3 regions of the Methylosinus sp. KRF6 genome follow, and region 3 is predicted to be linked to each of the others. Evidence: predicted binding sites of a transcription regulator. Region 3 holds the regulator's gene; each other region holds the start of a gene.
What was found. The regulator LexA, encoded in region 3, represses DNA repair genes until DNA is damaged. The targets are predictions, from matches to a motif close to TGTTCNNNNTGTGTTCNG.

Region 1: a site for LexA is predicted at 7,780-7,797, ahead of KP010_RS06425 (ImuA family protein). Genes of this name have one in related genera too.
Region 2: a site for LexA is predicted at 3,024-3,041, ahead of KP010_RS19790 (PA0069 family radical SAM protein). Genes of this name have one in related genera too.

Annotation. Positions count from the first base shown of each region.
Region 1 covers NZ_JAHLJF010000001.1:1,327,336-1,337,371, forward strand. Annotated here, with positions in the region: gene KP010_RS06405 (hypothetical protein) at 30-719, opposite strand; gene KP010_RS23235 (hypothetical protein) at 1,221-1,385, opposite strand; gene KP010_RS06410 (Rha family transcriptional regulator) at 1,332-2,186, shown strand; gene KP010_RS06415 (error-prone DNA polymerase) at 2,377-5,556, opposite strand; gene KP010_RS06420 (DNA polymerase Y family protein) at 5,553-7,076, opposite strand; gene KP010_RS06425 (ImuA family protein) at 6,991-7,743, opposite strand; gene KP010_RS06430 (YaiI/YqxD family protein) at 7,965-8,423, shown strand; gene KP010_RS06435 (hypothetical protein) at 8,678-9,184, opposite strand; gene KP010_RS06440 (hypothetical protein) at 9,265-9,441, opposite strand; gene KP010_RS06445 (PadR family transcriptional regulator) at 9,829-10,036, shown strand, end outside.
Region 2 covers NZ_JAHLJF010000001.1:4,188,786-4,198,821, reverse strand. Annotated here, with positions in the region: gene KP010_RS19800 (site-specific DNA-methyltransferase) at 1-800, opposite strand, end outside; gene KP010_RS19795 (ribonuclease HII) at 943-1,569, opposite strand; gene KP010_RS19790 (PA0069 family radical SAM protein) at 1,651-2,832, opposite strand; gene KP010_RS23095 (HAMP domain-containing sensor histidine kinase) at 3,115-4,563, opposite strand; gene KP010_RS19780 (response regulator transcription factor) at 4,560-5,237, opposite strand; gene KP010_RS19775 (TonB-dependent siderophore receptor) at 5,492-7,738, shown strand; gene KP010_RS19770 (DJ-1/PfpI family protein) at 7,747-8,595, shown strand; gene KP010_RS19765 (cytochrome c) at 8,601-9,050, opposite strand; gene KP010_RS19760 (ATP-binding protein) at 9,246-10,036, shown strand, end outside.
Region 3 covers NZ_JAHLJF010000001.1:3,401,096-3,411,131, reverse strand. Annotated here, with positions in the region: gene KP010_RS16085 (DNA polymerase III subunit chi) at 1-30, shown strand, start outside; gene KP010_RS16080 (bifunctional 2-polyprenyl-6-hydroxyphenol methylase/3-demethylubiquinol 3-O-methyltransferase UbiG) at 12-722, shown strand; gene KP010_RS16075 (ABC transporter ATP-binding protein) at 777-1,835, shown strand; gene KP010_RS16070 (ABC transporter permease subunit) at 1,832-2,749, shown strand; gene KP010_RS16065 (ABC transporter permease subunit) at 2,746-3,540, shown strand; gene KP010_RS16060 (hypothetical protein) at 3,581-4,087, shown strand; gene KP010_RS16055 (AsmA family protein) at 4,197-6,104, opposite strand; gene lexA (transcriptional repressor LexA) at 6,303-7,007, opposite strand; gene KP010_RS16045 (helix-turn-helix domain-containing protein) at 7,332-7,880, opposite strand; gene KP010_RS16040 (transposase family protein) at 8,359-10,036, shown strand, end outside.

The DNA of each region.
Region 1 (10,036 bases), 2.1 Mb from region 3:
ATATGAATTCGAATTTTTTTGTCCCTTCGTCATGGTCGCCTCGCCGTTTCGAACTCGACCAGAATCACTTCGTCCTCGAGGACGAGCAGTCCCTGCGCTACGCCCGTCCACTTGTCCGCTCGGCGCGCCTGCATCCCACTCCACGCCATTGTCAGCTCGATCGCGTGCGGCGTCAGACGCCCGTCCTCCCCGATCTCGCTCATGTGTGTGCGAATGTCCGCCTCGGCCGCGACACGTTGCTGCACCGCCCGCTGCGGCTCGATCGGATGTCGCACTAGCCCCTCGCGAACGCCCGGCGCCCCCGCTTTCGGCAGGGTGAGCGCCCGCCCGCCCCCGGCGCTGCTCGCGACCGAGCTCGCCGCGCCATTCGTCGCGACCAACGGCCGCAAATCCGCCGGCTGCCGTGACGGGTAGCTCTTTCGCACCTCGGCGACCGCTCCCCGCGCCGCCTCGCTCGCTCTCGTCGCTTCGTCGCGCCGCTGCTTTTCGCGCCGCGCCCGGAACCAGGTCTTTCGAGCGTTCGCCTCCGACACCGGCTTGCCAGTCGTGTCGCCCATTCCCATCGCCGCGAATTCCGCGCACAAACTCCGCCAGTCCATCCGTGTTCCGCTCGACGCCTCAGCGATCCGATCGTGGTTTTCGAGCATCCACCAGAACAGCGCCGATCGATTCGCCGGCCGGGCGATCAGCCCGAGAACCCGTTCCGTCTTCTTCTGCATCGCGCTTTGACCTCCGCGGCTTGCAAATTTGCTCTTGACGGGTCACCGTGAGTCGCGTTTGCGCGAATGAGAAGCCGCTCGGCGCGCGCTCCCGCGCCCCATAGCGGCCCGCTTCTTGCTGACGCCCCCGCCGAGCGGGACGCTTCCGCGACGCCTCCGAGACAGACCCGGGACACCAGCGGGACAGCAAAAATCTCCGGGAATGGACCATTGCACCGTTGGTGCCGGACGCCCCTTCGGGGCGCTCAGAGCCGAACCGGCGAACATCACACGCAACGCGCGCTGACGCGCGGGAAAATACGCAAAAGTTGAATTTGAAGAGGCCGCCGGCGTGGAATTCGGCGCGCGCGGCGCGGTCCGATAATTTTTTTTGGCGCGAATTTCCCGCCGGCGCGGCGCTTCATATTCGCGCACACCACCCGCAAGCTGATTCTCGTGGCGCCCTGGCGCAGAGCGGCTGTTTGGAAAACAGCCGATATTTCAAATGCGGAGTTGAAGATGTCAGATCATCAAAACCATGAAGCCGGCGGTTCGGCGCAGAACCTGCCGATCGAAAGTCTCGTCTCCATCACGGATGGCGCCGTCCTCGCGGACAGTCGCCAAGTCGCGGATGTGTTCGGCAAAAGGCATGATCATGTCTTGCGCGATATCGATGATCTTCTCCATTCCCCAAAATTGGGGGATGTGCAGAAACAATGGTTTAAGGAGAATTCGCTCGCTCACCCGACCGTGCCGGGTCGCGCTATTCGCTCCTTCGCGATGACCCGCGACGGCTTCGCGCTTCTCGCCTTCGGCTTCACGGGAGATGAAGCGTTGGAGTGGAAAATTAAATACATCGACGCGTTCAGCGCCATGGAGACCGAGCTTAGTCTCCAGCGCGCGGTCGGTTCCGAGGAGCCCCTGTCCGCTTCGGTGGAACTCCTCGAGCACTGCCGCCGACGCTACAAGGATATCTTCTCCGGCGACTTCATCAGCCCGGACTATCTGCTCAAAATCCTGTTCGTCGGAAATATCCCCTACACCGGCAACAAGCGCTTCCCGCTGCTCGCGAAAGAATCCTGCGAGGCGCTCGGGATCGGCAATAAGGACGCCGCCCTCGGGCGTCTTCCCGCGCTGGCCAAAGGGTTCGTCACCGTCGATTTCGGCGGTGGACCCACCGAGCGCGAAGCAATCACGGAGGCGGCTCTCTACGCGCTCGCGTTCGATCGTCGCCAGCTCAACACTGCTTGGCCCGCCGGCCCCGGCGGTCTCTTTCCCTACGACATCGCTGAGCGAAGCGACGCAGTCGCCCTCTCCTATCAGATCAAGACGCTCGAGAGCTACTTCCGGTCCTTCCGAGAGTCGGTCTCGCCGGGAGCGGGGCTCGATGAAATACCGGCGTTCCACAATTTCGAACGGGTGATCTCGAGCGCCGCCCAAGCCGCGGACCAGCAGCTCACCGTCGGCTTGCCGCGCCGGGGACATTGATCTTTCGATAAAAAATCGGGTCACGAAAGGGCGAGCGGATCTCCCCAGCTTTCCAGCTTCTCGGCGCGCGGGTCATCGCCCGTCGAGGAGACATCCGCGCTCCAAAATCGCTGATGCGCTCTCGACCCTGGCGGCTGCGTCGACTTATCTCGACGCAGCCGTCGCGGCGAGGCGGCTGTAGAGATTTCGATCAGCAAAAATCCCGGCCTTTCACTCGTATCGAGCCCCGGCTGCGGAGCTGGTCGCCCCGGCCATGCGGAAGAGGAAACGCCGCTTCTCGGCTGCCCACGCTGGCGAGATCGGCCGAGAGGTCCGTGATGCGCTGCGCGACCAGATGAACGACGTCGCCCTCGCGCTGGACGCGGCCGTGCGCCGCCATCATGCCGGCCGACAGGATGGCGCGCCGGTTCGCCTCGAGCAGCTTCGCCCAGATCACGAGATTGGCGATGCCAGTCTCGTCCTCCAAGGTGACGAACATGACCCCCTTGGCGCTGCCCGGACGCTGGCGGACGAGGACGATGCCAGCGGCTTCCAGCCAGCGGCCGTCCCGCGCCGCCATGGCCTCGGCGCAGGTGACGATGCGCCGGCGCCGGAGATCCTCGCGGAGGAAGCTGAGCGGGTGCGCTCTCAATGTCAGCCCGACATGGCCGTAGTCCTCGACGACCTCGCCGCCAGCTGTCATCGGCCGCAATGTCGCCGCCGGCTCGTTCACCTCGGGCACGAATTCCGCCTCCCGCGCGGAGGCGGCGGCGAAGAGAGGAAGCGGCTCGTCCCGCAGCGCCTTGATCGCCCACAGGGCTTCGCGGCGGGCGAGCCCCAGGGCCGGACGGAAGGCGTCGGCTTCGGCGAGATGGACGAGAGCCGCGGATGGGACGCCGGCGCGCCGCCAGAGATCGTCGACCGAGGCGAAGGGCCGGTCGGCGCGTGCGACGACGACGGCGCCGCCATGGGCGTTGGCGAGACCCTTGACCATGCGCAGGCCGAGGCGCACCGCGAAGCGGCTGTCGTCCTCGGTCGGCTCCAGCGCGCAATCCCAGCGCGAGGCGTTGACGCAGACCGGCCGCACATCGACTCCATGCGCGACCGCGTCCCTGACGATCTGGGCCGGCGCATAAAAGCCCATGGGCTGAGCGTTCAGCAACGCCGCGCAGAACACATCCGGATGCCAGCATTTCAGCCAGGCGCTGGCATAGGCGATGAGCGCGAAAGAGGCCGCATGCGATTCTGGAAAGCCGTAAGAGCCGAAGCCTTCGAGCTGACGGAAGGTCTGCTCGGCGAAGTCGCGCTCATAGCCGCGGTCGACCATTCCTTCGATCAGCTTCTGCTTGAATCCGGAGACGCCGCCGGTGAATTTGAACGTGGCCATGGATTTGCGCAGCATGTCGGCTTCGCCGGGCGTAAAGCCGGCGCATTCGATCGCCACGCGCATGGCCTGTTCCTGAAAGAGCGGGACGCCCAAGGTCTTGCCGAGCACTTTTTCGAGCTCCGGCTTCGGGAAGACGACGGGCTCCAGCCCTTCCCGGCGGCGCAGGTAAGGGTGGACCATGTCACCCTGGATCGGTCCCGGCCGGACGATCGCGACCTGCACGACGAGATCGTAGAAGGTCCGCGGCTTCAGCCGCGGCAACATCGACATTTGCGCGCGGGATTCGATCTGAAAGGTTCCGAGCGTGTCGGCGCACCGGATCATCGCATAGGTCCGCGGGTCCTCAGCCGGGATGGCGGCGAGATCGAGTTGGATTCCCTTATGATCCGCGAGCATGTCGAGGCCGCGCTTCATGCAGCTCAGCATCCCTAGAGCCAGCACGTCGACCTTCATGAACTTCAAGGCGTCGATGTCGTCCTTGTCCCATTCGATCGCTTGCCGCATGTCCATCGCGGCCGGCTCGATCGGGACCAGCTCGTCGAGCCTGTCCTGGGTGAGCACGAATCCGCCGGGATGCTGCGACAGATGTCGGGGCGTCCCCATGAGCTGACGCGCAAGTTCGAGCGCCAGGCGCAAGCGCCGGTCGCCGAGGGCGCCGACGTGTACGTCCTCGGCGCCCTCCGATCGTTCCCAGACATGACTCGACAGCGTCTCGACAATATCCTGAGTGAGGCCGAGCGCCTTGCCGACATCGCGCATCGCGCCCTTGGCGCGATAGCGGATGACAGTCGAGCAAAGCGCCGCGCGGTCGCGGCCATAGGTGTCGAACACCCACTGCATGACGATCTCGCGCCGTTCGTGCTCGAAATCGACATCGATGTCCGGCGGCTCGCGGCGCTCCTCGCTGACGAACCTCTCGAACAGGAGGTCGTTGCGGCCGGGATCGATCGAGGTGACGCCGAGCACGTAGCAGACGGCGGAATTGGCGGCCGACCCGCGACCCTGGCAGAGAATGTCGCGGGAGCGGGCGAAACGGACGATGCTGTTCACTGTGAGGAAATATGGCGCATATCGAAGCTTCTCGATCAGGCCCAGCTCGTGCAGCAGGGACGCCCGGACGCTCTCAGGCACGCCTTCGGGATAGCGCGTTTCCGCGCCTTCCCAGACGAGCTTCTCCAGCGTCTCCTGCGGGGTGAGCGTCGCATCGTCGCGCTCTTCCGGATATTGGTAGGAAAGCTCTCTGAGGTCGAAACGGCAGCGCGCCGCGATCTCGATCGTGCGCGCGACCGCCTCGGGATTGCGCGGGAACAGCCGGCGCATTTCCTCGGGCGGCTTCATGTAGCGGTCGCCGTGCTCGCGCCGATCGCCCAGCTCGTCGATGGTGACGCCGTGGCGAATGCAGGTCACGACGTCCTGCAGCATGCGCCGGTCGGGCGCGTGATAGAGCACGTCATTGGTGACGACGCTCGGCACGCGCATCCGCGTGGCCATGGTCGACAGCTCGTGGATGCGAAGCTGGTCGTTTGGGCGCCGACGAAGCGTCAATGCGAGATAGGCGCGGTCGCCGAAGGCGTCGCGCAGCCGACGTAATCGCAGGCCGCAGGTCTCATCGGCCTCGTCGGGAACGAGGATGACGATCAGGCCATCGCCATAGGCGACGAGATCGGCCCATTCGAGGACGCATTTCGCCTTGCCGCCGCGCTTCTTGCCGAGTGACAGAAGCCGGCAGAGCCGGCCATAGGCGGCGCGGTCGGTCGGATAGACCAGCACCGACACGCCGTCGATGAGATCGAGGCGACAGCCGACGATCAGCCGCACGCCTGTCGCCTTGGCGGCCTCGAATGCGCGCACGACGCCGGCCAGCGAGTTGCGGTCGACCACGGCGACCGCTTCGACGCCCTGAAGCGCCGCCTGGGCGAAAAGCTCATCGCAGGATGACGCGCCGCGCAGAAACGAAAAATGCGATGTGACCTGCAGCTCGGCGTAGCGGAATGGGCCGCTCATCCGAATACTCCGTGCAGGAACCAGCGCTGCGAGCCGCTATTGGGGTCCTCGCCGTCCCCGGAACGGAAGATCCAATAGCGTTCGCCGGCGTCGTCCTCGACGCGGAAATAGTCACGCACGGCGGTCAGCTCTGCATCGCGCCGCCACCACTCGCCGCGGATACGCTCGGGCCCGTCGGCCCGGCGGACGCGCCGCCTCACGCCGCGCCAGGTGAAGGCCACCGGCGGATGATCCGGCAGGGCGGCCAGTGTCTCGATCGGTTCCGGCGACGGCAACAGCCGCGATGGCCGAGGCCAGCGCCCCTGCCATGTCGCGCCTGTGTCCGGCGCCATGGGCGGAATTCGGCGCACCGAGCGTTCGGGCGTCTCGGTGGCGACCGGCGCAGCTCGATAGAGGCTACGCTCGCCGACGCGGTTGACGAGCGTGTCGACGAGATCGGACACGTCCGGCGCTTCGTCATCGACCATCGCGGTCAGGGTCTGCTTTTCCGCGAGCGGCTCGGCCAGCGTCGCGGCGAGGCTGATGGTTTCGATGCCGAAGCCTGGCTCGATCGTGTCGATCTTGTCGGTCAGCAGCCGCGTGAGGCGCTTCACGTCGCGCACCGGCATGGCGACCCCGACACGGACCGCCTGCAGGCGATCGTCGACCCGGTGACAAATGAGGTCGAGACGTTTGGCCCCCAGCCCCTCGGCCTCCAGTCCGGCGCAGAGCTGGACGACCAGCTCGCCGATATGGCGGGCGATGGTCTCGGCCGCGCCGATTGGCTCGGCGAAATTGCGCTTCACCTCGATGAGCTCGTCGGGGCGGATCGGCTCGATCGGCTCGCTGAGAATTCCGAGGGCCTGATCGATGCGGCGGCCGAGCTGCGGCCCGAAGCGCAGAGTGAGCGGCGCGCGCGGCTGCGCGAGGAGATCGCCGATCCGCTCGAAGCCGAGAACATGGAGCGCCGCGACCATGTCGGCAGGCAGACGAAGCGCGGCGAGCGGGAGGCCCGTCAGGACGGAACCGCCATGTCCGAGCGGCGCGATCAGCACGGGCCGCGCGGCGTAGCGCGCCAAGGCGTGCGCCGCGCCCCAGCTGTCGGCGATCGCCGCACGCGCGCGCACGCCGGACGATGAAAGCCGGTCGATCAGGCCGGCGAGCATGGCTTCCTCGCCGCCGTGGAGATGATCGGAGCCGGTGGAGTCGATCACGATGCCATCCGGGGGGGCGGCCGCGACGATCGGCGCGTAGCGTCGGAGCGCCCACAGCGCGAGACGGTCGAGCCCTCGGGCGTCGGCCGCGGCGTCGTGATCTCGAACGACGAGTCCCTGCACGAGAATCCGCGCCTTGGCGGCCGGCATTCCGACGCGCGCGCCGGCGGCCACGGCCGCCGCATCCGCAGCCCGCACCACCTGCCTCCTCCCGTCGTGACCGATCAGGACGAGCGGCGTCTCAGCCGGCGGCGCCGCGTCGCCCGCCTGCCGTCGAAGCCGGTCTGTGGGCCAGCTCGGCAAGAACAGCGAGACGACCCGACTCATCACACGCCTCCACTTCGAAATCCGCGCTTTCACCGGCGCGGACGCGGATCAGCTCCAGGAGCCAACGGTGACGGCCGACGCCGGGGACCGGCAGAGCCGCCGAGGGCAAGACCGAGACGCGCCATCTGGTCGCCGCGGCAGTCGGCTGACCGAAGTCGACGGCTTCGGATTGCCGGCGCCAGCGCCGCAACGCGAGACCGATCGAGCCGCTTCCCTCGGCGCAGAGCTGGAGACGCCGGGACGCGGTCATGTCGAGACGCTCAACTTCTCCGACGACCGCGCCGAGACCGCCGTGCCGCAAGCCTTCCTCGACACATGCGAGCACGGTCTTGTCGTTGCCGGCCTCGACATAGATCACGCGATCGGGCGCCAAGCCCGCTTGCGCCAGCGCCGGGGCGAAGAGGTCGGATCGGGTGATGACCCAGAGAACCTTCCCTTTCGTGCGGGTCGCGATCCCGGCGGCGAAGAGCGCTGCGGCCGCGCCGTCCACGGCGCCGTTTCCGCCGCCGGCGATCTCATGGAGCGCACCGAGAGGGAGACCGCCGCCCGGAAGACGCGCGTCGATGTCGGCGATTCCGAACGGAAGGACCGATTTGACGCGCCGGGCTCGGCCTTCGATCTTCTCGATCTGCGCGCGCAACGACTCTATGGCGGGCTCGTGCCGCAATCGCCTTCTCGACCTCTGGATGTGGGCTCATTGTCATGTTCCCTAAATGTTCTCCCCTTCGAGGTCGGGAGTCAAGAGGATGGGCTTGCGGATATTTCTTTGCTCGGCCGGACGCGAACGCGAGAGTGTAGCGTGACCTCGTCGTTCGTGAACGGGAAAGAGTAACCGGGACCAGTCTTGCGAGCGGGCGACGACCGACGCCCGATAGGTTAGGATGCGCCATGACGATCAAGATCTACATCGACGGCGACGCGTGCCCCGTGAAAGATGAAACTTACAAAGTTGCCTCTCGCTATGGCTTGCAAACTTTCGTCGTATCCAACAGCTTTATGCAAATCCCGCGATCACCGCTGATCGCCAGGATCATCGTCGACGCCGGAGCCGACGCGGCCGACGATTGGATCACAGAGCAGGTCGTTGCTGGAGATGTCGTCGTCACGGCCGATATTCCTCTGGCCGGACGGGTGTTGGCGAAGAACGCGCATGCTATCGCGCCCTATGGTCGCGCCTTCACACAGGACTCGATCGGTCTGGCCCTCGCGCAGCGCTCGCTGATGGAGCATATCCGCTCGACGGGCGAAATCACCGGTGGCCCACCGCCATTTTCTTCAGCCAACCGGTCGCAGTTCCTTCATGCGTTGGACCAAGCCATTACCCGAGAGCAAAGACGGCGGCTATGAGCCGATCGGCGCTTTGCGCTCCGGCTGCTCGGCGATATCTGGTGACGAGGCGGCGCCTACTTTTGACCCGAAGCTGTCATTCGCGGAAGCAATCCGACCTCGGATCAAAGGACACTCGATTTTCCGTCGTATCTTTTGCGCAACCCAACCCGATGAAATTCGAGTCGTGAAGGCTCGGTTCCGCGCATCGGACGACGACGGTCTATTGCTCCTCACAATCGCACGGGGCTTTAGCAAGATTGCGGCGCCGTCAGTCACTGCTTTGTGTCCTCGACGAATTTGAGTTCGATCAGCGTATCGTCCGGCCAGGAGTCATCGTGGAGTGGCGGTGAAAAGCTGGTGCGGTCTTGTCGGATGCGCTCCTGCGCCAGTGCCTCCCGCCTCTGACCTGAAACAAGCCAGACTTCGGCGATCGGACGCGGCTCCCGAAAGATGACTTTGATCAACCAGCTTCGGCAGGGCGTGCCAATTCCCTCGGCCAAGAGCCGCGTCGGGAGTGGAATCGACCCGTCGTCGCGCTCTATTGCCCAGCGCATTTCGCATATCGCCCGGAAGTCACCGAGGCGCCGAGTGTTCGGGGGAAGTCCGGGCGTGCGCACAAAAGGCTTTAGCGCGAAGGCGCCATCGGGTCGGTTGAGCAGGATACGAGCGTCGAGGCTTTCGCGGGCGTCGATTCGCGGTGCGGTGAAAACGCCGTTCTTGTCGATCGCGATTTCGATGTCCCGATTGGCCGCGGTGAGAACCAGAGTCAGCTCTTTCAAATTCGTATCCGGCTGCTGTGGCTGGAGGATGAATCTCGGCGTCGCCCTGGGGGCCAGATGGCTGTGGCCAGCGAACGCCTCTAGGCTTTAATGATCGCCTGATAGGAAATTGCCTCGGAGCGCTCGCCAGCGCCCACGATCACATCGGGAAGCTCGACTTCCACGGCTTGTGCTTTTATCGCCTGCTTTGCCAAGGCTAGTTCCGTGAAAGCGAGCAGGGAGAGAAGCGCGCAGGTGAGCAGAAATTGTTTTCGCAAAAGAGCCTCCTCAAATCGGACATTCAAAGGAGAATGTCGGCGATCGCGTCTATTGTTTGGCGACCGCCGGCGCCAATCGCGCGATTTCTCGAAATTCGCGAAATTCGCGAGCGTGCCGCCTGGGTTTCGTATACGGAGCAGAAAATGCCTTCGTCATCATCCCGGCACGGAAGGTCTGCTCCTGGCGCCAGTTCCCCCTTCCCGACGGCGAACGAGGAACTGTGACCCTAAGGAGACGTTCTCGTCATGAGCCGCTGATTTTACGGAAGCAGGCACTCTATTTCACTTTTGCACGCTCCTGCGCGGCCCCGGAACGCCCTTGACACGGCCACTTATCGCTTTACGATATCGATATTCGATATCGGTTTCCGTCTTAGGCTCCGCCGAATGGACGACAAGTATCTCTATGCAGGTCTGATACGGCTCCATGTTCTGCATCACGCCGTGAAAGAGCCGATTTACGGCCTCGCCATGATCGAGGAGCTGGAAAGGCATGGCTACAAAATCAGCGCCGGTACGCTCTACCCGATCCTGCACGGGCTCGAAGGCAAAGGCTATCTGATCTCGACCGAAGAACGGAGCGGCAGCACGGCGC
Region 2 (10,036 bases), 790 kb from region 3:
CCGAGGTAATCGCGGCCGAGCAGCCGAGCGACCGCCCCGGTCGTGCCGGAGCCGAAGAAGGGATCGAGCACGAGGTCGCCGGGATTGGAAGCGGCGAGCATGATCCGGGCGAGGAGAGCCTCGGGCTTTTGCGTCGGATGCGTCTTGCGGCCGGCCGAATCCTTGAGGCGTTCTCCGCCCGAGCAGATGGGCAGCAGCCAGTCCGAGCGCATCTGGCAATCCTCGTTGCCGGCCTTCAGCGCCTCGTAATGGAAGGTGTAATTGCGCGCCGAAGCGTCGCGCGCCGCCCAGATCAGCGTCTCATGCGCATTGGTGAAGCGACGGCCGCGGAAATTGGGCATGGGATTGTTCTTCCGCCAGACGATGTCGTTCAATATCCAGAACCCGAGGTCCTGCATGATCGCGCCGACGCGGAATATATTGTGATAGGAGCCGATGACGAAAATAGTGGCGCTCGGCTTCATCGCCCGCCGCGCCGCCGCCAGCCAGTCGCGGGTGAAAGCGTCATAGGCGGCGAAATCGGCGAATTTATCCCAATCGTCGTCGACCGCGTCGACGACGCTCTGATCCGGCCGGGTGAGCCGGCTGGCGAGCTGGAGATTATAGGGCGGGTCGGCGAAGACGAGATCGACGCTCGCCTCCGGCAGGCCGAGCATCGCCTCGACGCTGTCGCCGACGACCACCTCGTTACGCGACATCGCGCGCTTCGGCGCGCGAGGCGACCCGAAATTCGACATCCCAGTACGCGAGACCTTTATCTGGGACTTGGGGCGGGCCGCCCCGACGCGCGCGCTACTCATGGACAATCACCGGCTACGCAACCAACGCTGCGAACAATGCCCGATCGCGGTAAAAGCCGGGTTTAGAGAGCCCGTGCGCGGCTGTCTCTTTTCCGCACGCCTTCGTTAAGAAATCGCAAGTTCACCAGTTATTTACGAAGTATCATGACACGCCGGCGCCGCCGAGGCGCGGCTCCCGCAGCGGCGCGAAGCTCATGCGATGGAAGGGCGTCGGGCCATGTATGCGCAGTGCTGCGAGATGCTCCGCCGTGCCATAGCCTGCGTTGGTTTCGAATCCGTAATGGGGATAGAGCGCGGCGAGCCGGCGCATCTGGCGGTCGCGCGCGACTTTGGCGATGATCGACGCCGCCGCGATAGAAAGCGACAGCGCGTCTCCTTTGACGATCGCCTCGCCCGGGCAAGCGAGCTTCGGCAAATCGCGGCCGTCGACGAGGACGTAATTGGGCGCGACATGCAGCGCCCCCACCGCCCGCGCCATGGTGAGCAGCGTCGCCCGGCGGATGTTCAGCCGGTCGATCTCCTCGACGCTGGCGAAAGCGACGCCGATCGCCAGAGCGCTCGCGGCGATGCGCTCGAAGGCCGCCTCCCGCGCCTTGGCCGACAGCGCCTTCGAATCGTCGATCCCCTCCGGCAGGCGGCGTGGATCGAGAATCACCGCCGCCGCCGCGACCGGTCCCGCGAGCGGGCCGCGTCCGACCTCGTCGACGCCGGCGACCGGCCGAGCGCCGTCGCGCAGAATGCGCGTTTCGGTGAGAAAATGTGGGGGCATATGCGCTCGGCTCGGTCGAAAAGGGGGCGGCTGAAAAAAACACAGCGGCGGGATCGAGGCAATCGATCGGCGAGCGGGCCGTCAAAAAAGGCTGAGCTGCTCGGCCCCGCAGCTGGGCTGCCGAAAAAGATCGGCGCGCAGCCGCGTGCGAGAGAAGCCGAGCCGCGTCGAAGCGAGCTCGAAACGGCGGCCGATCATCCATGCGTAGGGGCCGTCCCCCGTCATGCGCTTGTCGAAGGAGGGATCATAGAGCTTGCCGTCGCGCGCCGAGCGCACCAGCGACAGCACATGCCGGGCCTTGGCCGGGAAATGGGTGACGAGCCATTCGCTGAACAGCTCCCGCAGCTCGAGCGGCAGGCGCAGCATCACATAGCCGGCCTCGCGCGCGCCGGCGGCGTGGGCGCGCGTCAATATGGTCTCGATCTCCGCGTCATTGACCGCTGGAATGATCGGCGCGACCAGAACCGCGACCGGAATTCCGGCCTCGGCCAGCCGCTCGATCGTGGCGAGGCGGCGCTCCGGCGAGGCGGCGCGCGGCTCCATCGCCCGCGCCAGCGCCGGATCGAGCGTCGTCAGCGAGATCGCGACCTTGACGAGGCCCTTGCGCGCCATGGGCGCGAGAATGTCGATGTCTCGAACGACCAGCGAGCTCTTCGTCACTATGCCGATCGGATGATCGGCGCGGCTCGCTACTTCGAGCAGGCCGCGGGTGATGCGATAGCGCTTTTCGAGCGGCTGATAGGGATCGGTGTTGGCGCCGATGGCGATGGTCTTCGGCGAATAATTGCGCGCCGACAATTCGCGCTCCAGCAATTGCGCCGCACCCTCCTTGACGAAAATCTCCGTCTCGAAATCGAGGCCCGGCGAGAGGCCCATGTAGGCGTGGCTCGGCCGCGCATAGCAATAGACGCAGCCATGCTCGCAGCCGCGATAGGGATTGATGGAGCGATCGAAGGAAATATCCGGCGAGTCGTTGCGCGTGACGATCGTCTTCGCCTTCTCGACATGGACATTGGTGCGAAACTCGCCGAGCTCCTCGATCGAGCTCCAGCCGTCATCGGTCTCGAGGCGACGCTCGCGTTCGAAACGGCCGCTCTCATTGGAGAGCGCGCCGCGCCCGCGCCGCCGCGCCGGATCGACGATCGGCCGCTCCTCGGAGGAGAAATTCACCACCGCGCCGATCGCCTCCCGGCTCAGCTGCGCCGCTTGGCGCCAGTCGCTTTTTTCCGATTTTTCGATCAGACGTTTCGCCGAGCTCGCCATGGCGACAATCTCCTTGCCGGCCTACTCCGCCGGCTGCTCGACCGGCCTTTCGCCGGCTCGCGGCGTCGCTTCGGCTCGCGGCGCGACACGCCCATGCGCGACACTGGGGCGCCTCGCGACCGCGAGCCTCGATGCGACGCTTACAACTCGAGGGGACTTGTTTACCGACGCAAAGAACACTTACCGAACAACAGAACATATATGGAACATTTTTGGAGCCGTCAAGCCTCCTCGTCTCGTTCGATCGCGCCTCTTCGCGCAGCCGAGCTCCGGCCGACTATTTCAGGCCGCATCCTCGGATCGGCGCCTCGCGTCGGCGACGTCCGCGCGCGGACGGCCGGGCGCCTCGCTGCTCTGGGCGGCGCTTCTGCGCAGCGTGATGCGGAAGGTGGCGCCGCCGCCGCTGGTTTCGTCCACGCCGATCGATCCGCCCATCTGCTCGACGAGCGTCTTCGAAATGGCGAGACCGAGGCCGATTCCATTGCTCTTATTGTCGCGCCGCCAGAACGGCTCGAAAATCTTCTCGCGATCGGCGCGCGGAACGCCGGCGCCATGATCGACGACCTCGACGACCGCGGTCGACGACGCGCGGACCAATATGACGCCGCCGTGCGGTTCGGCGCGCAGCGCATTGTCGAGAAGATTGGCGACGACGCATTCGAGCGCCCATCGGTCGCCCGTGACGATCGTCGGCTCGCGTGGCGGCTCGAATTCGATGCGCCGGCCGTTCTCGATGACGAGCGGCGTATGATCGGCGACCATTGCGAGAGCGACGGCGCCGAGATCCATGTCGACATCGGCGCGAGCGTCGCGCATCGAAAATCGCGCGCTCGCCAATAATTGCTCGACGATCGTCTGCACGCGGCGAATGTCGCGCTTCATATCGCGCCGAAACGCGGCGTCGTCGGGATTGTCCGCATGGGCGCGCATGATCGCGATCGGCGTGCGCAGCTCATGCGCCGCATTGGCGGTGAAGCGACGCTGCGCCGCGACTCCCGCATTGAGGCGCGTCAGCGCGTCATTGACCGCTTCGATGAAGGGCGCGATCTCCTTCGGCGCGTCATCGGCTTCGATGCGCTTGTGCAGCGTGTTCACATCGATCCCCGCCACATCGGCGGCGGCGGCGCGCAATGGCGAAAGACCGCGCCGCACGACGATCCATGCGATGGCGAGCGCGCAGAGCACGGCGGGCGCGACGACAGCGGCGCTGTGCGGCGTCAGGAACAAGGCCGCCACGGCAAAAAGATCGTCCCAGGCGAAACGATAATCATAGGCTGCGATCGCGCAGGCGCCGACGGCCGCCGGCGCGCGCCGCAAAAAACCACGGGCGCGAGGATCCGCGTCGCCCGGAATGCGGAACTTCAGCGTCGTCGCGCCGATGCGATCGAGGCCGCCGAGCGCTTCGACGAGCTCCGGCGACGAGCCGCTCAACGCCGCGCCATTGCAATCGAAGGCGGCGTAACGCGCTTGCGGATTGACCTCGCGATAGGCGCGCAGCGCAGCGCTCGGCGCGAGGATGGCCTCGCCGGTCTCGGTTTTCGTCACCGAGCGCGCGACCAATCCATAGATGCGATGCTCGCCCCAATCGTCCGGCGCGACCTGCCAGCCCGGCGCGAGGCCGGAGGCGGAGATCAGAAAATCGGTGATCGGCACGAGAAGCAATATGCCGACCATCTGCACGATCGCGAGAGAGACGATCAAGCGCAGCGCGAGCGAGCGACGGCGCCTCACGAGGATGCTCTCGCCAACATATAGCCGATGCCGCGCGCCGAATGAATCTCGACCTCCGCGCCGAGATCGCCGAGCCGCTTGCGCAAGCGCGACACCAAAATGTTCAGCGCATTGACGTCGACATTGTCGTCGAAGCCATAGACCTCCTCGACGAGCCGCGCGCGCAGCACGATGCGGCCGGCGCTGCGCACGAGCGTCTCCAGCAGAGCGAGCTCGCGCCGGTGCAACACCGCGGGCGCGCCATCGACGAGAACCTCGCGCGCCGCGAGATCGAAGGAGAGTCGGCCGATGACGACGGGCGGAGCGACGGCGCCCAGGGTGCGGCGCAGGCAGGCGCGCACCCGCGCCATCAATTCGTCGAAGTCCACCGGCTTGGCGAGATAATCGTCGGCGCCGGCGTCGAGCCCGCTGACGCGCTCGCTCACCGCCTCGCAGGCGGTGAGAATGAGAATGCGCGCGTCCGGCTGCAGACGACGCAATTCGGGCAGAAGCTCGAGTCCGTCGCCGTCCGGCAGACGGCGATCGAGAATCGCGAGCCCATAGCGATAGCAGGCCAGCGCTTCTCGCGCATCGACGAGAGCGCCGACATGATCGGCGATGAAGCCCGAGCGCCCGAGCCGCAGCGCGAGCGCATGGGCCATCTCCGCTTCGTCCTCGACGAGCAGAACGCGCATCAGGGCGCGCCCTCGCTCGCCGCGCGCTCGGGAGACGCCCCGCTCGGCAGGAAAATTCGTGACATTGTTTCGTCGCTCCGCCGCACGCGAAGACACAGAGCATAGGACAAAGCGCGCATCGAGGGCAACCGGCGGCGGCGAGCGGAAATCGACGTCCTCGCCCGCCCATGTTATCTCCATGAAAGGTTGGCTTCCTACGCCCGGCGGCGATGCGGCGTGTCCTTCGGGACGAATTGAGCGACAAAGGAGGCCCTATGCTCGATCGCGATCTTCTGCGAAGCGTCGGCGCGAATGCGCTGGCCATTGTTTTTCTCGGCGGCGGGGCGCTCGCGCAGGAAGCGCTGCCGCCGATCGACATAGACGCGGCGCGGCAAAGACACAGCGCCGAGACGGAGCGGCAGGGACCGGCCACAGTGCAGACCACGGCCGGCCCGGTGCGCGGCTATCAGGCGGAGACCGCGACGGCGACGCGCCTTCCGACGCCGATCAAAGAGCTGCCTTTGTCGATAGAGGTGATTCCGCGCAAGCTCATCGACGACAGCCAGGCCGTTTCGCAGAGCGAGGCGTTCCGCAATGTCTCCGGCCTGATTGCGATCGATCCGCGGTATCCCGGCGGCATAGGGCCGAGCCTGCGCGGAATGCGCGCCGAGCGCTATGTGGACGGATTGCCGAACTATTACGATCTCGGCGTGCGCGATCTTCTCGCCAATGTCGAGCGCATAGAGGTGGTGAAAGGTCCGGCGAGCATTTTGTTCCAGGGCGGCGCGAGCCCCGTCGGCGGCGTCGTCAATATCGTGTCGCGAATGCCGACGGCGGAGCGTTTCGCAGAAGCCGGCGTGCGCGCCGGCGGCTATCGTTTCGTCAGCCCCTATATAGACGTCAATCAGCCGCTCACCGCCGATAAGAGCGTGCTGTTCCGCGTGACGGCGCAATATGAATCGACGCATTCCAACATAGACGTCGTGCATCGCCGCAGCTATTCGATCGATCCGACGCTGAAATTCGCGCCCAACGAGGACACCTCGCTGACGATCCAAGGCCATGTGTCGCGGCGCGATCAGCCCGATTATCCCGGCCTGCCGGCGACGGGAACGCTCGACCGCACTTTCTATTCGCTGCGGCCGACGAGCTTCCTCGCCAATTCGCGGATTCCCGACTCGACGACCGAATCCTCCGGCGTCACCATTCGCTTCGATCATCGCTTCGACGAGACTTTTTCGACCTTCACCAACGCGCGTTGGACGTCTTCGCGAATGTATGAGCCGTCGCAAATTCCTTTCGGCGGCAATCAGCCGAATTATTCGGTCGATCCTTTCTTCGGCGCCTATGGCGGGCCCAGTCAATTCGTCATGCTGAACACGATACTCGCGCAGCAGCTCGAGGAATTCGCCATCACCTCCAATGTCGTCGCCAAATTCGACGCCGGGCCGACGCAAAACCGGCTGCTCGTCGGCGGCGATTTCAATCGCGTCTGGGAGCGCGGCCAGCTCGCCGCTTCCTATGCCGCCGGACCGGATTCGAGCATTTACGGAGCGTTCGGCTTTCCGCAGCCGACGGATTTCCGCTCCCCCGTCTTTCCGCTCTACGCCTATCCGCTGCCCGGACAGTCCGGCTATACGGTGTTCAATCGGAGCAATAATCAATATCAGAACGCCGGCGCCACTGTGCAATTGCAGTCGACGATCTTCGATCGCCTGCATTTCCTCGGCGCCTTGCGCGTCGCAATGATCGACATCGACAGCTATGAGGGCGCTTATTCGCCGCCGCAGACTTTCTCCACCAGCGAGACCAAAGTGCTGCCGCGCGCCGGCGCGACCTATGATCTGCTCGATTGGCTGTCGGTCTATGGAAGCTATTCGCAGGGCCTGCGCGCCGTCACTTTCTTCAACAGTCCGAATGGCGCGGCGCCCAAGCCGGAAGGCTCCGAGCAATTCGAGGCGGGTGTCAAGCTCGACGGACTCTATGGCCTTTCCGGCACGCTCGCTTTTTTCGATCTGAAGCGCACCAATGTGCCGACGACGGCGCCCGGCGGCCTCACGCAGACGCAGGCCGGCGAATGGCATTCCTCCGGCTTCGAGGCCGATCTCGTCTGGCAGCCGACCGCGGAATTTTCCGTGCTCGCGAGCTACGCCCATATCGACGCGAAAATCTCGCGCAATGCGAATCCGAAGCTGCAGAATGTTCCGCTCAATCTGGCGCCGGCGGATTCGGGACGACTGTGGGGCAATTACGCCTTCACCGGCGCGCTCGCGGGATGGTCGCTCGGCGCCGGCCTCTATGCCTCCTCTGGACAAGTGATCGAGCTCGGCAAGCCGTGGATGACCAGCGGCTATGTCGTCTTCGACGCGGCGCTCATTTACAAGCACGAGAATTTCACCTTCGCGCTCAACGCCAAGAATCTCGGCGATCGGCGCTATCTCACCGCCTATCCCTATCTCTCGGGAAATCTCGCGGCGGCGGAAGGACGAACCTTCTTCGCCACACTCTCCGCGCGCATGTAGGAGCGACGATGAGCGACATGGACAGCCATATCGATCGACGCCGTTTCGGCGAAGGAATTGCGGCTTTCGCGGCATTGCTCGCGAGCGCCGCGCCCACGTTTCGCCCGAGCGCTGCGCGAGCCGCAGCATCCTCGCACGACATGTCCTCCATGCCGGCGCATTGGATGGGCAAGGAGAAGATCGCCTTTGTGATCTATCCCGGCTTCACCGCGCTCGACATGGTGGGGCCGCAATATATGCTCGCCAATCTGATGGGCGCAAAGATCGAGATCGTCGCCAAGACGAAGGAGCCTGTGCGCAGCGACACAGGCCTCGTCTTCACCCCCTCGGCGTGTTTCGAGGATGTGAAAGAAATCGACATTCTCTGCGCGCCCGGCGGCTCGAATGGCACGCTCGCGGCCATGCGCGACGAGGCGACTCTTGCCTTTCTGCGCGAGGCGGGACGCAGAGCGAGCCATGTCACCTCCGTCTGCACGGGCTCCATGCTGCTCGGCGCGGCGGGATTGCTCGACGGCTATCGCGCGACCTCGCATTGGGTGACGAAGCCGCTGCTGCCGATTTTCGGCGCGACGCCGGCCGCGGGCCGCGTGGTGAAGGATCGCAATCGCATAACGGCGGAAGGCGTGACGGCGGGGCTCGACTTCTCGCTCGCTCTGGTCGCGCAGCTGCGCGACCGCACTTACGCGGAAGGCGTGCAGCTATTGGCGCAATATGCGCCGGAGCCGCCCTTTTCCGCCGGCGAGCCGGAGACGGCGCCGCGCGCGGTCACGACGATGGTCGAAGGAATGTTCGTCGGCCTGACGCAGGAGATGAGCGAAGCCGGAAAAGCCGCCTTCGCCAAAATGCGCGAGCGCTGATGCGCTCAGTTCTTCGCGTCGACGATGCGATAGGTTTCGTGGCAGGCGACGCAATTGCTCATGAGAGAGCCGAGCCGAGCCAGCGCGCGCATCGTGTCTTCGCCTTCCGCGAGCGCCTTCGACAATTCGTCGAAACCCTTGCGCATCGGCTGGCCGAGCTGCTTCCATTTGTCGGGGAATTTGTCGTTGAGCGCGGGAAACATGGCGCCGTCCGCACGAAAGCGAATAGCGCCGCGCGCGCTCGCCGCTTCCACGGCCATGGCCTTGTCGCCCGTGGCGAGGCCGGTGACGATCTGCTCCACGCTCTTCACGAACAAGCGCATCTGATCGAGCACGAAAGCCTTTTCGGGAGCAGTCAGCGCGACAGGGATGCGCGAGTCCGTCTCGGCGCCCCGCGCGGCTCCGGTCGAAACGCCGATACAAAAAGCCGCGATCGCCGCATTACGCCATTTCATCGCAAAGCCTCGTCGTTCCGCAAAGCCACAATGAATTTCTGCATCCGCATCATAGAACGCCTCCTATTCGCGCGGTAGAAGAAAATTCTCCGCTCTTGTCCACAGGCGCCGCGGCGCGGTTGAACGGGCGGCGCGAATCGATGTTTAACTCCGCGCCATGATCTTTCCCTCCTTCACGGCCGGAGGGGCGCCGCGATGACGGCGCCCGCCAAGGTTTCCATCGATCTCGGGACCCGCGCCGATGGCGGCGTCGCGACGCTCGATCTCGAGGAGCTGCTGGCGACGCGCCTTCTGGTGCAGGGCAATTCCGGCTCCGGCAAATCGCATCTGCTGCGCCGCCTGCTGGAGCAGAGCGCGCCCTGGGTGCAGCAGGCGATCATCGATCCGGAAGGCGATTTCGTCACGCTGGCCGAGCGCTACGGCCATGTGGTGGTGGACGCCCGCTGCGGCGTCGCCGATCTCACCCGCATCGCCGCGCGGGCGCGCCAGCACCGCGTCTCTGTGGTGCTCGATCTCGAGGGGCTCGACGCCGAGCAGCAGATGCACGCCGCCGCCGCTTTTCTCGGCGGACTTTTCGACGCCGAGCGCGACCAATGGTATCCGCTGCTCGTCGTGGTGGACGAGGCGCAGCTCTTCGCGCCCGCCGTCGCCGGCGAAGTGTCGGACGAGGCGCGCAAGGCCTCGCTCGGCGCCATGACCAATCTGATGTGTCGCGGCCGCAAGCGCGGTCTCGCCGGCGTCATCGCCACACAGCGCCTCGCCAAGCTCGCCAAGAATGTCGCGGCGGAAGCATCCAATTTTCTCATGGGCCGCACCTTCCTCGACATAGACATGGCGCGCGCCGCCGATCTGCTCGGCATGGAGCGGCGGCAGGCGGAAATGTTCCGCGATCTGCAGAGCGGCAATTTCGTCGCCCTCGGCCCGGCCATGGCGCGCCGCCCGCTGCCCGTGCGCATCGGCCCGGTGGAGACTTCCGCGCGCAATGT
Region 3 (10,036 bases):
GAGGAAGGCAAATGGGAGAAGCAGGCGTGACCGAAGAGTTTTTCGCGCGCCGCGCCGCCGCGCGCGCCCGTCTCGACGAGATCGACCCACATAAGAGGCCCGGCGGCGTCGAGGCCGATCCGCAGCGCAAGGATTGGTTCGAGGCCGTCTATCGCCTCGCCGAGGGCGACGCCGCCGGCGTGCCATGGGCGCATCTCGCGCCGCATCCGCTGCTCGCCGACTGGCTCGCGACCCGACGCCTCGACGGTCTGCGCGCGCTCGATGTCGGCTGCGGGCTCGGCGACAACGCCGAGGCGCTCGCCGCCGCCGGCGCGAATGTGACCGCCTTCGACCTCGTCGGGGACGCCGTCGCCTGGGCGAAGCGCCGCTTTCCGCAGAGCGACGTCGATTATCGCGCCGCCGATCTCTTCGCCGCGCCGGAGGAATGGCGCGGCGGCTTCGATCTCGTCCATGAGTGCTACACGCTGCAAGCCCTGCCCGACACGCTGCTGGATAGAGCGGCGGAGGCGCTCGCCGGCCTCGTCGCGCCGGGCGGATTGCTGCTGGTCATCGCCCGCGCCCGCGACGAGGGCCAGGAGATCGGCGGCCCGCCCTGGCCGCTGCCGCCGAGCCGCATGGAAGCGCTCGCCGTGGGCGGCTTGCGTTGCGAGACGCTCGAGGATATTTCCGCGACGAACGCCATGGTCCGCCATTGGCGCGCGGCCTTCCGCCGGGACGGCTGACGGCAATCGGCGAGCCTTTTCGGCTCGCGCCTTCGATCCGAGAACAGGAGCGAAATGACCGACGCGCCGCTACTCTCGATCAAAGGCGCGTCCAAGCGCTTCGGCGCGATCGCGGCGCTCGAGGACGTGTCGCTCGAGGTGGGCGCCGGCGAGTTTTTCGCGCTGCTCGGCCCCTCTGGCTGCGGCAAGACAACGCTGATGCGCCTCGTCGCCGGCTTCGAGACCTTGGACGCCGGCCGCATCGAGATCGGCGGCGCCGATATGAGCGGCGCGCCGCCGCATCGGCGGCCGGTCAATCTCATGTTCCAATCCTACGCGCTGTTTCCGCATCTCTCGGTGTTCGAGAACATCGCCTTCGGCCTGCGCCGGCAGGGCAAGGGCAGAGCGGAGATCGCCGCCCGCGTCGCCGAGTTGCTGCAGATCGTGCGGCTCGAGGGCGTCGAGGAGCGCCGGCCGGACCTTCTCTCCGGCGGCCAACGCCAGCGCGTGGCGCTCGCGAGAGCCCTCGCGCCCGGCCCGCGGCTGCTGCTGCTCGACGAGCCCTTGGGCGCGCTCGATCGGCAATTGCGCGAGGAGACGCAATTCCAGATCAAGGAAATCCAGCGCCGGCTGAAGACGAGCTTCGTCGTCGTCACGCACGATCAAGACGAGGCGCTGGTGATGGCCGATCGCATCGCTGTGATGCGCGCCGGTCGCATAGAGCAGATCGGCGCGCCGACAGAGGTCTATGAGCGCCCCGCGACGCGCTTCGTCGCCAGCTTCATCGGCCAGATGAATTTCCTCGAGGGCCACATCGAGAAGGGCGCCTTCGTCGGCCCCTTCGGCCGTCTGCCGGCGGAAGGCGGCGGTCTCTCGCAAGGCGCGAAAGCCGTGCTCGCCGTGCGGCCAGAGCGGATCGCCATCGCGCCGGCGACGCAAGAAAACGCAGGCTTGGACGGCGTGGTGGAAGACGTCGCCTTTCGCGGCGAGACGACGCATTTCCGCCTGCGCCTTTCCGGCGGGGGGACCTTGCGCGTCTCGCGCGGCGCGAACAGCGGCGCGCCTTTTTGCGTCGGCGATGCGGCGCGCATCTCCATCGCGCCCGAGGCCGGGCGCATTTTCGCGAGCGAATGATGCAGGAGGGCGGCAAAAGACGCAGGCTCACGCGCGGCGAGATGCTGGTCATCGCCGCGCCCTATGCCTGGATCGCGCTATTCTTCCTCGCGCCCTTCGCGCTGATCGTCAAAATCTCGCTGTCGCGTCCGGCGCAGGCGCGCCCGCCCTATGAGCCTGTCTTCGACGGCGCCGGCCTCGCCGGCTTTTTCGAGAAGCTCTCGCAGCTCGGCCTCGACGCCTATCGCGGCCTCGCCGAGGATTCGCTCTATCTCGATTCCTATCTCTCCTCGCTGACCATCGCCGGCGTCGCGACGCTGGTCTGCCTTCTCATCGCCTATCCTTTCGCGCTCGCCATAGCGCGCGCGCCGCGCCGCTTGCGCCCCGTGCTCATCGGCTTCGCCGTCGCGCCCTTTTGGACGAGCTTTCTGATCCGCGTCTACGCCTGGATCACGCTGCTGAAGGACGAAGGGATCATCAATCACGCATTGATGGCGCTCGGCCTCATCGACGCGCCGGTCCCGATGTTCGCGACCAGCGGCGCGGTGGTCGTCGGCATCGTCTATTCCTATCTGCCCTTCATGCTGCTGCCGCTCTATGCGGCGATCGAGAGGCAGGACGCGTCGCTACGCGAGGCCGCCGCCGATCTCCGCGCGACGCCTCTCCAAGTCTTTCTGCATGTCACTCTGCCGCTGTCGCGCCGCGGAATCATCGCCGGCGCGCTGCTCGTCTTCATTCCCTCGGTCGGCGAGTTCGTCATTCCCGATCTGCTCGGCGGCTCCGACACGCTGATGATCGGCCGCACGCTCTGGAATGATTTCTTCGCCAATCGCGATTGGCCGGCGGCCTCCGCCACGGCGGTGGCGCTGCTGGCGCTGCTGCTCGTCCCCATTCTTCTCTATGAGCGCGCGCAATTGCGCGAGGGCGCGGGATGAGCGGCGCGCGTCTTCTGCGCCTCGCCGCGCTTTTGTTCGGCTTCGGCTTTCTCTATGGGCCGATCGTCATATTGGCGACGATGAGCTTCAACGCCTCGCGGCTTGTGACAGTGTGGGGCGGCTTCTCCACCAAATGGTACGCCGCCCTCCTCTATGACGAGCAAATGTTGCGCGCCGCGCAGATCAGCCTCTCCGCCGCTGCGCTCTCCGCGCTCATCGCGACGCTCAACGGATTGCTGGCGGCGCTGGCGCTGGCGCGTTTCGGCGGCTTCCGCTCGCGCACGCTCTTCGCGGGCTCCATCTATGCGCCGCTGGTGATGCCGGAAGTGGTGCTCGGCCTCGGCCTGCTGCTGGTCTTCGTCGCTTTCGGCGTCGAGCGCGGCTTTCTCACCCTCGTGCTGGCGCACGCATCTTTTACAATGTGCTTCGCCACTGTGATGATCCACGCCGCGCTGAAAGGCTGCGACCGCACGCTCGAGGAGGCGGCGATGGATCTCGGCGCGACGCCGGTCCGCGCCTTCGCGCTCGTCACTCTGCCTCTGATCGCGCCCTCCGTCGTCAGCGCCTATCTCCTCGCCTTCATCATCTCGCTCGACGATCTCGTGATCGCGAGCTTCACCACCGGCCCCGGCGCCACCACCTTGCCGATGCGCATCTACTCGCAAGTGCGGCTCGGCGTCTCGCCGGAGGTCAACGCCATTTCGACGCTGCTGCTCGGCTTCGTGGCCGTCGCGCTCGGCCTTTCGGCGCTAATCACGCGCGGGCGCGCCAAGGGAGGCGGGGCCGGGTGAAGGTCGATCTTCACGCCGTCGCGCTTTTCCTCGCGTTTTCTTGAATGAGATCGAACACACGCCGCGCATCGTCGATCATCAGAAATTGCGGCGTAGGATCGAGCGCGGGCGTCAAATCCGTCCAGCCTCGGTTTCCCCATATGGGTGCCGGGGCGCCGAAGCGGATGGAGCCGCTTCCGTCGATGCGCTCATTCAAATCGACCGCCGGCAGCCGGTCGAGCGCGAGCGCCGTGAATCGTCCGAAAGGCTCCGGTCGCATGATCAAAATGCGCAAGTTCGTGACGGCATAGCGCATATCGCTCCTGAGCCAAGAGTCGAACAGGAATCTACCGACGACGAAATAGAGCCCCATGCAAACAAAGAAGCCGCCCACGGCAATGAAGAACCAGGGCGCGTTCATCTGGCTGGCGGAAATCGTCCAAAACACTGCGAATCCACACCAGAGCAGGCTGAAGGGGATTTGAAAAACGTCGCGATTACGCAGCGACAGACCGCGAGCCGGCTGGCCCGACCAGAGAACACGCTCGCCGTCGAGCAGGCGATTTGAGAAATATTCGTCAGTCATGTGCGCCACTTCGAAACCGAGGATGGACGCCGCGTTTTATAGCAGAAGCGCTCGGTTGCCGTCACCGTCGACGAGTGGCTCGAGACGACCCTCACCGCTCCTTCGCCGCCCCACCCTCCGGCTCCACGCGCGGCAGCAGCGGCGCGGCGGCGCCCGAGCGCTTGATCAGCGCGGCGGCGTCCGGCGCGAAGACGGGATCGTCCCAAGCGCCGGAGAGATCGAAGCCGATCTGCACGCCCTTCTCGCGCGGCTTGCCGGCGGCGTCGGCCTCATTGGCCTGCGCCTTCATCGCGAGGCTGCGCTCCGGGATGCGCGCCTGGCCGGCGAAGGCCAGCGCGAAGCCCGGCCCATGCGCTTGGCCATCCTCTATATTCGCGGTTCCCTTGACGATTTTGATGGTCGCGCTGGCGCGATCCACCAGCGAGTGACCGGAGCGAATGTCCATCGCGCTCGACAAGGGCCGCTTGTCGATGCGGCGCAGCGCGCGCTCCAGGTCTATGCCGTCGACCTCGCCCTCGCTCAGCGTGAGGGTGGCGCGGCCGTCGAGATCGCGCATGAGCTGCGCGACGCTGTCGCCAGTGGCGTCGAGCGTGAAATTGGCGTCCAGCGCGCCGCCGAGATCGGGCCGCGCGGCGGCGTCCCAGGCGAGCGCGCCGGCGTCGACGCCGGTCAGCTGCGCATTGGCGTGGAATTCCAGCGCGCCCGCCGCATTGGCGGCGAAAATGGCGCGGCCCTTCACGGTTCCCTTATAAGCCGCCGCCTCGGCGAGAGCGAGCTCGAGCCGGCCGCCGCGCAGCAGCAGCGACAGAGCGGCGTCCTCGAGATTGAGCCGCAGAACGCGGGCGCGCGTCGCCGAAAGGCGCAGATCGACATCGGCGTTCTGAATATCCGGCAAAACGAAAGCGTCGCGGCTCCACTGGCCGTCGGCGCCGGAGAGCGGCGGCAGATCGGCGACCATCGGCTTCAGCGACACGTAATTGCTGGCGAGCGTCGCATGGACGATCGGCTTGTCGCCCTCGTGGCGCAGCCCGAAGGAGCCCTCGAACTCATTGTCGTCGGCCGAGAGCTTCAGATCGGTGAGCTGGAAATCGCGCAGGCCGACGCTGGCTTTGGCGGAAAGCTGGACATTCTCGAAAGGCCCGGGCAGCGGCGCGCTCACATTGGCGAGGGCGAGCGCATGGCGCAGCGAGGGCGAGGAGGCGGTGAGCCGCCCCATAAAGCGGGGCTTGGGGCCGAGCTGGCCGAAGCCCTCCGCCTCCGCCCGCAAGCTGTCGGAATCGAGCCGCACGGTGACCGCCGTTTGCTCGCCACGCAGAAGGGCGCCGGGCTTGAGCACCCACAGCGTGCCGCGCGGTCGCTCGCCGCGCCAGGAGAAGGCGAGGTCGAGCGTCGCGGGCGAGCCGACCGTGCGCCAGTCGAGACTGGCCTCTATGTCGCGCAGTGTCTCTTCGCCGCCGGCATATTTGACATGGGCCGCGCCGGAAACGATGGCGACGCCGCCGAGCCGGGCGCGATCGGCCTTTTCCGCCGCGGCAGTCGAGGGCCGCGCCGCCGCCGCGCGCACGGCGGCGCCTGCCGCGCTCATCGGCTTGCGGTCGAGATCGATCTCGATGGCGGGGCGAACGAGCTCTATGTCGGCGATCTCGAGACGGCCGGCGAGCAGCGGCAGCAGCAGCACATTGCCGTGCAATCGCTCCGCCTCGATGGTGAGCGCCGCGGTCGGGTCCGCGAAGGCGATGCCGTCTATGGTGATGTGCGGACGGGGGAGGACCGAGAAGGTCGAGCGCCCCTTGGCGGCGATGAAGAGACCAGCGGAGGAATTGAGCTGGCCGGAAATCTCCTCGAGCAGAGCGCTGGTGGAGAAGGTCCAGGGCGCGAGGGCCGCGCCGAGCGCCACCGTCACGACGGCGCCCATCACGATCAGCCAGCGCCGGGAAAGGCGCGCGAAAGGCAGGCGGCGGCCGAGGCTCGAGGGTTTCGATCCTTCGATTTCGCGCATTGGGCCGGTCGAGTGCGACATTCCATCGTCCATGCAGAAAGAGGCGGGGCAGAAAGAGGCGGGCCGGGCCGCACGGTCGCGCGCGACGGAGCGCGCTTCTTTCGAAAGGGCGGCCGCGCCGACAGGCCCGCGCGCCAATAGCGCGCGAGGCCGGACCATGGCGGCAAAGGGCGGCGAGATCGTGGCGGCGCGCGCCCTTCAGTATTTGCGCAGAAGGCTGACCAGACGACCCTGGATGCGGACGCGATCGGGCCCGAAAATGCGCGTCTCATAAGCCGGATTGGCGGCCTCTAGCGCTATTGACGCGCCGCGCTTGCGCAGGCGCTTCAATGTCGCCTCCTCGTCGTCGATGAGGGCGACGACGATATCGCCGGTGTCGGCGCTGTCCTGCTTGCGCACCACGACGACGTCGCCGTCGAGAATGCCGGCCTCGATCATCGAATCGCCACGCACCTCGAGCGCGAAATGCTCGCCGCCACCGAGCATATCCGGCGGCAGGCTGATGGTGTGGCTGCGATTCTGCAGCGCGGAGATGGGCGTGCCCGCGGCGATGCGGCCCATGACCGGGATCGCCACCTGCTGATCGGACTCGGGCTCGCCGGCCGGGACGGGCCGCACGCGGCCGAGCGCGCCCTCTATGACCGAGGGCGAGAATTTGCCGCCGCGCGCGGCGACGCGGGGCGTCGCCGATTCAGGGAGGCGCAGCACCTCGAGCGCGCGGGCGCGATTGGGCAGGCGGCGGATGAAGCCGCGCTCCTCGAGCGCGAGAATGAGCCGGTGAATGCCGGATTTGGAGCGCAGATCGAGCGCGTCCTTCATCTCGTCGAAGGAGGGCGGCACGCCCGTCTCCTTCAGCCGCTCATGGATGAAGCGCAGCAAATCGCTCTGTTTCTTGGTCAGCATAGGAGCCCCCCGGCGCCGCCCCGCCTGCGGCGCGCTTCCACTTATGTTGGCGCGGCTTCATAAACAAATCATGAACACGACATTATGCGTTCGCCCTGCGTTCCGCAAGTGGACATTGCGCTCGTCCCGTACTCGCCACTTCTCACGGGAGGCGCTATAAGGATTGGAGCGGCCATCGCTATTTGAGCGCGCCGGACATCGATATTTGGAAATCCATGTCAGCAAAGCTAGTAAATTCAGATATATAGATGAGGCAGATTGAGGAACCGATTGAGGAACCATCATTCGGGAATGCTGCGGGCCGTAAAGGTTTGAAATAAGGCGCTATTTACCGTTCGGATTGAGGAACCGCTCGTCTGGCGGGCCATCGCTTGAGGAACCAATTGAGGAACCTTGTTCGACACGAATGACCCCCGTAAGCTCGCCCGCGCTCATGAACTTGCCGTCGTAGGCCCGCTGGACCAACGAGATTAGATCATCTTCGGTCAGCTGGTGCTTTGCCTCAGATTGCACACGGCTTACTATTTTTTCAAGAAGCTCTTGCTCATTTGCGATCAAATACGAAACAATTGCATTTATGGAGTGCGGAGAGGATGAGTTAAAAGCGACTCCAACGGCATGGAGATATGCAATCCTCGTCACAGAAAGCACAACGCTGTTGCCCTCGATAGTGTCTGTGCGGACGCTATCGAACCTTATACCGCTAAGCTCCTCTATTACCTTAAGCTTTTTCTTTGGTATTTCTTCACGAAGTCGCCAACTCGCGATAGTGCTTTTTCCAACACCAAGGCGAGCGGCCAAATCTGCATCCCGGTCGGTGCCGAGCGCCAATTTGACTTTTTCCAAAAAGGTGGCGGTGGAGTTCTTCAGCATGGCCTTGACACGATAGCGAAACGCAATCAGATTGCATTTTGACCTCAAATACGAAGTCGGATGCAATCCATGGTTCCGTCTCCCGAACTCCTCATTCGCGTTCGAGCCGCCTTTGTAGAACAGGGCGGTTCATTTGCGAAATGGTGCCGTGAAAATCGGATATCACGCCAATGGGCGACGGCCGCGCTCACCGGGGGAAGGGACGGGCCGGCCGCAAGGTCACTGCGCACACGCATTCTCGAAGCAGTTTCCTTGAAGGCAGCTTGATATGAGCGCCGATTGGCTCGACTCGAACGGGTTCGCGGACCTTTGCGGGATCACACCCCGCGCGGCTCGCAAGGCGCTCGGACGGGCCAAAGCTGGCAAGCCGTATCTTGGGAAGGTGCTAGAGGTCCGCGAAATCCCCGGACGAGGCGGGCGAAAGGGAACAAATTTCCAAGTCCGCGCCGACAGCCTTCCGCTCGGCCTTCAAGAGCGTTTGAAAGCCTCTTCACAGCCCGCCGAGCCCCGCTCTTTCAAGACCGACATAGCCGCGATCATTGGCGTTTTCGGACCCGAGTTCGACAAGCTCCTCACACTCCGCAAGGGCTCGGTCGCGCGGGCGAAGGGCCTCGAGGAACTGAGCAAGCGCCCGCTGATCGACATAAAGGGCAAGAATGCTTTCCGATGCTATTCCGTCAACACGCTTCGCCGCTATCTCGCGGAATACGAGGCGAAGGGCGCCGCCGCGCTCGTGCGGCGGAAGCGGCGCGACGCGGGCGTGAAGAGCGTCATCCTTTCCAAAGAATGGGACCAGCAAGTCCCTTTCGATGACGCCAAAAAGCGCGAGATCGCGGAAAAGCTCAAAAAAGACATCCGCTCCTATTGGGCGCATGGCTACAAGAGAGGCGCCATTCTTTTCAGGGCCTCATTCGCGCTGGAAAAAATGACGCGCGAAGCCGGCTTCGAGCCGCCGCCCGGTCTCTGCCGAGTTCCTCATCACTTCGTCGGCAGCGAGCGGCTCTATCGGTCGATCCATGTCAAAAACACGGATCGAAAAACGTTCGAGGACAAGAGAGAGCGCGTTTGGCGTTCATATGACGCCCTTGTCGCGAATGAGCAATGGTTCGGCGATTGCCACAAGTGCGACGTGATCCTCAAAGAGTCCGCCGATTATCAGCGCCACGCGGTTTTCATCACTTGGATCGACGCCGCGACGCTACGCGTGCATATCGATGTTGTGATCCTCCCGAAGGGAAAGGGAATAACAAATTCGCACGTGAGCGCCAGCCTCTTGCGCGCGATGAAGAGCTTGGGCGTCCCCCAGTCGATCTGTATCGACAACGGGTCGGAATTCTACAATGTCGACTTTATCGCCGATCTGCTCAAATTGAGGTGCGGCGACGATCGGCAGGTGATCGTCCACTCTATCCCGCACAATCCGCAGGGCAAGGCGATCCTCGAAGGTTTCTTCGCCAATTTCGAGCAAAACTATCTCGGGGCCACACCCGGCCAAATCGGCGGCAACCGCATGGCGTCGAAAATAGCGAACGGCGGACGCAAGCCGGTTTCGTGGCCGCTGGACGAAGGAGCCTTCTTCCGACACATCGCCAACAACGTCCACATTTACCATCACATGCCGCAAAAGGGACGGATTTTGAAAGGGCTGTCGCCCTTCGAGGCTTATCAGAAACAAATCGACACCGGATTTGAGCGGGTCGAAATCGACGAAGAGGCGTTCATCGTCGCCTTTTCTGTTTTGAAACGCGTCGCTGTAGGCCGTGCCGGCATATCCCATGCGGGACGGCAATGGACGTGCGACGCCATTTCCTCATACCCCGGCGACCACGTTCTCATTCGCGTCCCGAAATACGACGATTGGGCCAATCTCCCCGTCTACGACGAGAAAGAACGCTTCCTCGGATGGGCGGCCCCAAAGCAGGCATTCGATTTTCACGATCGCGAGGGAGCGAAAGAAAGCGGGCGCCTGACAAAACTCGCGCGCGAGGGAATACACACCCTCGCCGAGGATACGCATTCTATCGACCCGATAGCGGACGCGGAGCATCTCGCCGCGATGCTGCCGGCGCCGCCGGTCGCGCCGAGCACTGGCGTCGTCACAACATCCGACACAGCGCGGGACATCATCAAGCGCGTGAAGGAAAGCCCCAAGGCGA